Regions from separate parts of the Streptomyces sp. NPDC006365 genome, predicted to be linked through region 2. Evidence: riboswitches for the same ligand, from Rfam matches in the RefSeq annotation. Region 2 holds a riboswitch; the other holds the start of a gene.
What was found. A riboswitch is a leader RNA that binds a small molecule or an ion and turns the genes downstream of it on or off. The one in region 2 is predicted to bind cobalamin.

Region 1 (4,069 bases), on a different contig from region 2:
GTCGTGCGAGGCCAGGGTGTTGATGAGGGTGCAGGAGTAGCCGGGGGCGGAGGTCGGCACGAGGAGGATGGTGATGCCCTTGTGCGGGGGCGCATCGGGGTCGGTGCGGACGGCCAGCCACACCCAGTCCGCCGTATCACCGTTCGTCGTCCAGATCTTCTGCCCGTTGACGATGTACTCGTCGCCATCCCGAACAGCCCTGGTCTTGAGAGCGGCCAGGTCCGTGCCCGCGTCGGGCTCGCTGTAGCCGATCGCGAAGTCGATCTCGCCGGAGAGGATCTTCGGCAGGAAGTACGCCTTCTGCTCCTCGGTGCCGAACTGCATGATCGTCGGTCCGACCGTGTTCAGCGCCATCAGCGGCAGGGGTACGCCCGCCTGGGCGGCCTCGTCGAAGAAGATGAACTGCTCCATCGGGCTCAGCCCGCGCCCGCCGTACTCCTTCGGCCAGCCCACCCCGAGCCAGCGGTCGGAGCCGAGCCGGCGGATGGTCTCGCGGTAGAACCGCTTCTGCGCGGCCGGGTCGGCGTACCGGGCGTGCACGTTCTCCGGTACCAACTCGGTGAAGTAGGCGCGCAGTTCTGTGCGCAACTCCTGCTGCTCCGGCGTGTATTCGAGATGCACGGCGCCTCCTGGCTCCCACTGGCCTGCCGCTCCAGCCGTGAGGCGTGGCGGTGGCCCGGTCCTGACGGCGCACACCGTAGAACTTGTTTCAGAAATTGGGAACACACGAGAGCGGCCGCGTACACGGGAAAGGCCCCCGGGCAGCTTCGCTCCGGGGGCCCTCCTGTGTGCAACGGCTCAGTGCGCCACAGCCGTGGCCCCCTTGGGCCGGGCGGCAGCCGTACGCGGAGCCAGTACGCGCTCCGCGAGGTACCCGAATACCAGGCCGTACGCCGTCCACAGCGTCACCTGGATGGCGAGGGCAGCCAGCCGGTACTGCCACAGCAAGGTGCCCGGGAAGCCCTCCGGGACGTCGTTGAAGGACGGCAGGAGCGCGTAGGCCAGGCCGACGACGAGGACGAAGAAGGCTCCCGCGGAGAGGGTGGCGTTCCAGTTGCCCAGGCGTGGTGCGAGGCGCTTGCCGAGGATTACCGTGCCGACGGCCAGTAGCACGCTGAGCACGACCATCAGGAAGTACAGCGTGGTCCGCTGGTTGAGGGTGTCGGGGTTGCCGACGGCGGGCGGGTTGGCGGGGTACTTCAGGAACGGCACGACGTAGACCGCGAGCAGGCCCGCGGTCGACAGCAGCAGCGCGCTCGCACGCGGCCCGAAGCGGCCGATCCTGCCGAGTGCGAAGCAGTACGCGAGGGCTGCGATGCCGCCGAACGCGACGCCGTAGACGAGGACGCCGGTGCTCAGGCCTGCGGTGGACTGCATGGTGCGGCTGACGAGTTCCTCGCCGCCGTGCTCGTGGGCGTGGGCCTCCTCGAATGCGATGGCCTCGTCGACGCGTGGTTCGCCGAGGAAGTAGGCGACGACCAGGGCGAGCATGCCCGCGGCGAGTCCCGCGAGCATGCCACGCACCAGGAGGTTTCTGACGGTTGCTGAGTCCATGTGCTCGTACGCTTCCTCGTCGCCGTCAGTGGCAGGGGAAGCCGAGCAGATGGCGGGCGTCGTGCACCCACTCGTGCACGCCTTCACCGGAGACGAGCGAGGTGGCGCCCTGTTCGGCGCCGACGAAGTAGAGCAGGACCAGCATCAGGATGCCGAAGAAGACCGCCCAGGGGGCGATCGCGCCGATCGGCAGCTTGGCCGGCACGGCGGCCGGTGCGGCGGGGTTGGTTGCGCTCGGCTGAGCGATGGACTGCGCCATGTGGCAGGACCTCCTGGGGAACTCGCGTCCCGTCTTGGTGGTGCACAGGACGACGGCCACGGGTCTGACTTGCCCGGCCCGAACAGCCCCTGGTGGGTGGCGATCGGTACGGGTTTACAGTGGCGCGACCGTGCCGGATTCTCACCGGCTTCCGTCGAACCGTCGTCAATATCGACGAGACCGTACCGCGAAGCGGAGAGGTGGCCAAGGGCGCACGGGGTGCCGGAGCATGCGCCGTTGTCCTGGTCATGCGCCAATTCCCGGTGCCAGCAAGGGCTTTGAGCGGGTGTTGAGTACGAGAGTGGGCCGATGACCAGCCGAGTGATGTTGATCTCACCAGCGATCAGTGCCGCGTTGCGGGAGGCGCGTTTCGACGACGGATGCGCCCTCGACGCCTCCGGGCTACGGCTCGCGCAGGCGGCCGCGGGTTCGCTGCCCGCTGCGGACCGGGCCTTGGTCTCCCCCGGCGTGCGCTGCCGCGAGACGGCCGCCGGGCTCGGCCTCGAAGTCGCGGACGAGCCCGGTTTGGCGGGACTGGACGTGGGTCGCTGGCGCGGCGCGAGCCTGGCCGAGGTGGGCGCCGAGGAGCCGGAGGCGGTCGCACGCTGGCTGGCGGATCCGTCGTACGCACCGCACGGCGGTGAATCCGTACGCGGATTGTGTGACCGGGTCGCCAAGTGGCTCGATGCGGCTGGGCAGTTCGAGGGCTGGACCCTCGCAGTCGTCGAGCCGGAGATCGTACGTGCCATGGTGGTACGGGCGCTCGGTGCTCCTGAGCCGGCGTTCTGGCGCATCGACGTGCCGCCGCTGACCGCGACGGAGCTCAGCGGGCGGGCCGGGCGCTGGAACGTACGGGTGGGCCGGACGCTCGGCGACTGACTGGCCGAGGGGCAGGCGGCGGCCCGTCACCGCGGGCCGGCCGCCACTCCAGCAAACTCGTCACCTCAGCAGGGCGAGGAAGTCCGTGCATGCGCGCGCACAGTCCCGGCAGGCCAGCGCACCCTCCTCGGCGTCGGGGTTCCGGTCGAGGACATGCGCGGTCTCCAGGCAGACGGCGCGGCACCACTCGACCTGGGCGCGCGTTCCGGCCTCGTCCTGCCAGGTCTGTTCGGCCAGCACGCGGCAGGTAGCGTCGCAGACCTCCGCGCACAGGATGCTCTTGCGCCGCAACTGCTGCTGATCTTCCGGACCGTCGAGATCGGCCAGACTCGCGCGCAGCGCACACACTCGCGCGCAATCGGTACACGCCTGCGCACAGGCGAACCGGTCCTCGAGGAAACGGACGAGTTCCTGCTGATCTGTCGCTGACACGCTGTCCGGGTAGCCGGACGCAGCCTCGCCAAACCCGATGGCGTCACCAGGCGGGCACGAGATCTGTCGTTCCCACCGGTGCCCAACCGCACTCGGCGATCGATACTTGACCCGCAGGCCTTGAGAGATCCAGGACGCGGCCACGGCTGCTCACCTCACCCGGAGGTACGGAATGAAGATGCTCATCAACGTCGCGGAGACGGTTGTCGCGGACGCGCTGCGGGGCATGGCCGCCGCGCATCCCGAGCTGACCGTGGATGTCGAGAACCGGGTGATCGTACGGCGGGACGCTCCGGTCGCCGGGCAAGTGGGCCTGGTCTCCGGTGGTGGTTCGGGGCACGAGCCGCTGCACGGCGGGTTCGTGGGTCCGGGGATGCTGTCGGCGGCCTGTCCGGGCGAGGTGTTCACCAGCCCGGTGCCGGACCAGATGGTGCGGGCGGCTGCCGCCGTGGACAGCGGCGCCGGAGTGCTGTTCATCGTGAAGAACTACACCGGGGACGTCCTCAACTTCGACATGGCGGCGGAGCTCGCCGAGGATGAGGGCATCCAGGTGGCGAAGGTGCTCGTCAACGATGACGTGGCGGTGACCGACAGCCTCTACACGGCGGGGCGGCGCGGCACCGGCGCGACACTGTTCGTGGAGAAGATCGCGGGCGCCGCGGCGCAGGAGGGGCAGTCGCTGGAGCGGGTCGAGGCGGTGGCCCGTCAGGTCAACGAGAGTTCCCGCAGCTTCGGTGTCGCCCTGAGTGCCTGCACCACTCCGGCCAAGGGCAGCCCCACCTTCGATCTCCCGCCCGGCGAGCTTGAGTTGGGCGTCGGCATCCACGGCGAGCCCGGCCGTGAGCGGCGCGCGATGATGACGTCGCGGGAGATCGCCGACTTCTCCGTGAACGCGATTCTGGAGGACCTGAGCCCCAGGAATCCCGTGCTGGTCCTGGTCAATGG
Region 2 (4,069 bases):
GATGTGCTCGCCGAGCACCTGGAAGCCGCCGCAGATCCCGAGGACGGGCCGCCCTTCGGCGGCTCTGCGCATCAGCGCGTCCGCGAGTCCGCGCTCCCGCAGCCATTCCAGGGCCCTGACCGTCCCCCGGGTGCCGGGCACGACGACCAGGTCCGCGTCGGCCAGCTCCTCCGCCCGGTCCACGAACCGCACCACGACGCCCGGTTCGGCGGCGAGCGCGTCCACGTCGGTGAAGTTGGACATCAGGGGGATCGCGCAGACGGCGACCCGTAGGACGTCCTCCCCGACGGGCGGGGCGACCACCGACTCGCGCACCGTGCCCCGCAGTGACACGCGCAGCCCGTCCTCCTCGTCGATGCCGAGGCCGTGCTGGAAGGGGAGCACGCCGTACGTGGAGCGTCCGGTGAGGGAGTGCAGCATGTCCAGCCCCGGCTCCAGCAGCGACACATCGCCGCGGAACTTGTTGACCAGGAACCCGGCGACGAGCGCCTGGTCCTCGCGGGACAGCAGAGCGATCGTCCCGAAGAACGACGCGAAGACCCCGCCACGGTCGATGTCACCCACGACCAGCACGGGAAGCCGGGCGTTCCTGGCGATCCCCATGTTCACGATGTCCGTCCGCCGCAGATTGATCTCGGCGGGACTGCCCGCCCCCTCACAGATCACCGCGTCATACGTGCCCCGCAACTCGGCCAGGCACTCCAGCACGGTCCCGAGGAGCTGCTCCTGCCTGCCCCCGTGCAGCATTTTCCCGGGGGACACGGCGCCTGACAGCGGCTCCGCCGCGGGCCCGGGCCCCCCGAAGAACCCTCGCGCGCTCAACTCGCCCACCGGTTTGCCCATCAGCACGACCTGGCTGCTGCGGTCGCTGCCCGGCTTCAGCAGTACGGGGTTCATGAGCGCCGTCGGTTCGACGCGTGCGGCCTGTGCCTGCATGGCCTGCGCGCGCCCGATCTCGGCGCCCTCGCGCGTGACGAACGAATTGAGGGACATGTTCTGCGCCTTGAAGGGCGCGACCTTGACGCCCTGGCGCACCAGCCACCGGCAGATCCCGGCGGTGACGACGCTCTTGCCGGCGTCGGAGGTGGTCCCGGCGACAAGCAGCCCGCCGCTCATGACGTACGCCCCTTTGCGCTGAGCCGTCGGTTGAGAAGCCGTGTCGTGAGGAGCCTTCCGGCCACGCACACACCGAGGGCCAGTCCGCCCACCCGCTGCGAGAGGCGTACGGCCCGCTCGATGTCGTCGACCTGGACGGCCCGTCCCTCGCCGTTGAGCACCGGCCGGTGCTCAACTCGCCCGCCGTAGGAGAGTGTCCCGCCAAGGCGTACGCCCAACGCCCCCGCGAACGAGGCCTCGACGGGCCCGGCGTTGGGGCTCGGGTGCTTGGCGGCGTCGGACCGCCAGGCGCGTGCGGCACCGCGGGGATCGCTGCCCGCGACGGTCGCGAGCGCGGCGGTCAGCCGGGCGCCCGGCCAGCCCGCCACGTCGTCGAGCCGTGCCGAAGCCCAGCCGTACCGCCGGTACTTGGGCGATTTGTGCCCGACCATGGCGTCCAGCGTGTTGACGGCCCGGAAACCGACGAGCCCCGGCGCACCTGCCACCGCACCCCACACCAGTGCGCCGACCACCGCGTCGGAGGTGTTCTCGGCGACGGACTCGACGACGGCCCGGGCGATCCCGTCGGCGTCCAGCGCCTGCGGGTCCCGTCCGCACAGGTGCGGCAGCCGCTCCCGGGCCGCCTCGAGATCCCCGGCCGCGAGTGCCTCGCCGACGGCCCGGGCCTCGCGGCCGAGCGAAGTCCCGCCGACCACGGCCCAGGTGGCGGTGGCGGTCAGTGCGACGGAGGCGGTAGGAGAGGTGCGTACGGACGTGGCGGCGAGGGCCGCGAGGGATACGGCACCGCCTACGCATACGGCGGTGTGCAGCGCGCCCCACCCACGGTGGTCCTGCCACAACACCCGCTCCACGGCGCCCGCGGCCCGCCCGAACGCGGCGACCGGATGCCCATGGCGCGGATCGCCGAGGAGGAGGTCACCGAGGAGGCCGGCGGCGGCGCCGTACGCGAAAACGCGATCGGCACGCACGGGGTCAGCCTGTCGCTACGTCAGGCAGAACCCCTTGGGCCCTTGAAGCCCTCGTACTCGGCAAACTGATCCGCAACAGGCAGCCGCACATGGCGATATGTCCTCACTCAGGGTGTCCGCGCCCTGGTTCGACGAGACCGACGGCGAGAGTTCCTGGCTCCCGGGGAATTGCTTCCCCGGTGACAGTGGCGGGACCGCGCCGGACTCACACCGGCTTCCTCTTCTGCCGCCGTACTTGGCTCGGGCAGTCCACCACGCCCGCGAACCGCCGTCAACTTGCCGCTGACCTGCGAAGGGAGAGTGTGCTAAGGCCCACACGGGCGGGTGGGGTACTGGACGTCAATGGTGGGGTGGGGGGACGTCAGGCCACGATCAGGTAGATGCCGTACGCGACCGCCGCCGTGCACGCCGTGAAGCAGGCGTACGCGCCGGTGGTCGCGAGGAGCGCGGAGTTGCCGTTGGCGGACGCCGACTCGCGCCGGGAGAGGCCGGCGATGCCGAGGGTGAACAGGCCCACGAGGGCGACGGTGACGATGAGGCTGACTCCGAAGACGGAGCCGAGGGCTGCCCAGTCGATGTGCATGGTGTGGATTCCTCAGACCGTGGCGGTGCGGGTGGCGGGCTCGGTGTCCGGCTCTTCGACGGTGCCCGTCGGGGGCGGGGTGACGGCGGCGATGGCCGTGGTCACCACGTCGGGGGTCTCCTCTGCGTCGTCGACCTCGTTGACGTTCGTGTGGTCGACCACCTCGCGGCGGGAGACCACCCAGATCGCGGCGCTGGACGCGATCAGGAAGACGGCGACGAACGCGGTGCCCCAGGTGCCGAAGGAGGTCACGTACTCCGCGACCGCGGCGACCAGGGCCGCGGCCGGCAGCGTCAGGCCCCAGGCGACGAACATCCGGGTGGCGGTGGACCAGCGGACCACACCGCCCTTGCGGCCGAGGCCCGCGCCCATCACCGAGCCGGAGACCGAGTGCGTGGTGGACAGGGAGAAGCCGAGGTGTGAGGAGGCCAGGATGACCGTGGCCGCGCTGGTCTGGGCGGCGAAGCCCTGCTGCGGCTGGAGGTCGGTGAGGCCCTTGCCCATCGTCCGGATGATGCGCCAGCCGCCGAGGTAGGTGCCGAGTGCGATCGCGAGGCCGGCGGAGAGGATGACCCAGACCGGCGGGTCGGAGTCGGGGGCGATGGCGCCGCCGGTGACCAGAGCGAGGGTGATGATGCCCATGGTCTTCTGCGCGTCGTTCGTGCCGTGAGCCAGCGAGACGAGGCCCGCGGAGGCGATCTGACCTGTGCGGTAGCCCTTCTTGGCGGCTTCGCCGTTCGCGTTCCTGCCGAGCCTGTACGTCAGCTTGGAGGCGAGCATCGCGGCAAGGCCCGCGACCAGCGGGGCGGCGATCGCGGGGATCAGCACCTTGGTGACCAGGACGTCGCCGTGCACCGCGCCGACGCCGGCCGAGGCGATGGTGGCGCCGATCAGGCCGCCCATGAGGGCGTGCGAGGAGCTGGACGGCAGGCCTACGAGCCAGGTCAGCAGGTTCCAGAGGATGGCGCCGACGAGCGCGGCGAAGATCACCTCGGGTTGGATGCCGGACTCGTCGACCAGGCCCTTGGAGATGGTGTTGGCGACCTCGATCGAGAGGAAGGCGCCGACGAGATTGAGTACGGCGGACATGGCCACCGCGGCCTTGGGCCGCATCGCGCCGGTCGAGATGGTGGTGGCCATCGCGTTGGCGGTGTCGTGGAAACCGTTCGTGAAATCGAACGCGAGGGCGGTGACCACCACTATCGCGAGGATCAGCGAGAAGTTCTCCATTTACCTGGTCTTCTATTGGACGTCAGCGGCTCGTGGACCGTAGGCAACCTGGATGAACGGAAGATGAACTCAGTAGGGCCACGAGATGTATCGAAACGAGACGCCACCCCTAACGAGGCGCCACCCCTCCAGGTACCCGGAGGGGTGGCGTGTAGTCGAACTGAGGCGGAGT

Region 1: another riboswitch for cobalamin. It lies ahead of ACFYO0_RS10450 (CbtB-domain containing protein); the one in region 2 lies ahead of ACFYO0_RS31420 (cobalamin biosynthesis protein).

What each region holds. Positions count from the first base shown of each region.
Region 1 is NZ_JBIAHS010000003.1:275,179-279,247, forward strand. Features, by position in the region: gene ACFYO0_RS10440 (acyl-CoA dehydrogenase family protein) at 1-621, opposite strand, end outside; gene ACFYO0_RS10445 (CbtA family protein) at 799-1,554, opposite strand; gene ACFYO0_RS10450 (CbtB-domain containing protein) at 1,580-1,813, opposite strand; cobalamin riboswitch at 1,851-2,012, opposite strand; gene ACFYO0_RS10455 (histidine phosphatase family protein) at 2,123-2,692, shown strand; gene ACFYO0_RS10460 (ferredoxin) at 2,753-3,124, opposite strand; gene dhaK (dihydroxyacetone kinase subunit DhaK) at 3,297-4,069, shown strand, end outside.
Region 2 is NZ_JBIAHS010000014.1:58,070-62,138, reverse strand. Features, by position in the region: gene ACFYO0_RS31425 (cobyric acid synthase) at 1-1,116, opposite strand, end outside; gene ACFYO0_RS31420 (cobalamin biosynthesis protein) at 1,113-2,084, opposite strand; cobalamin riboswitch at 2,209-2,349, opposite strand; gene ACFYO0_RS31415 (hypothetical protein) at 2,446-2,667, opposite strand; gene ACFYO0_RS31410 (anion permease) at 2,680-3,897, opposite strand.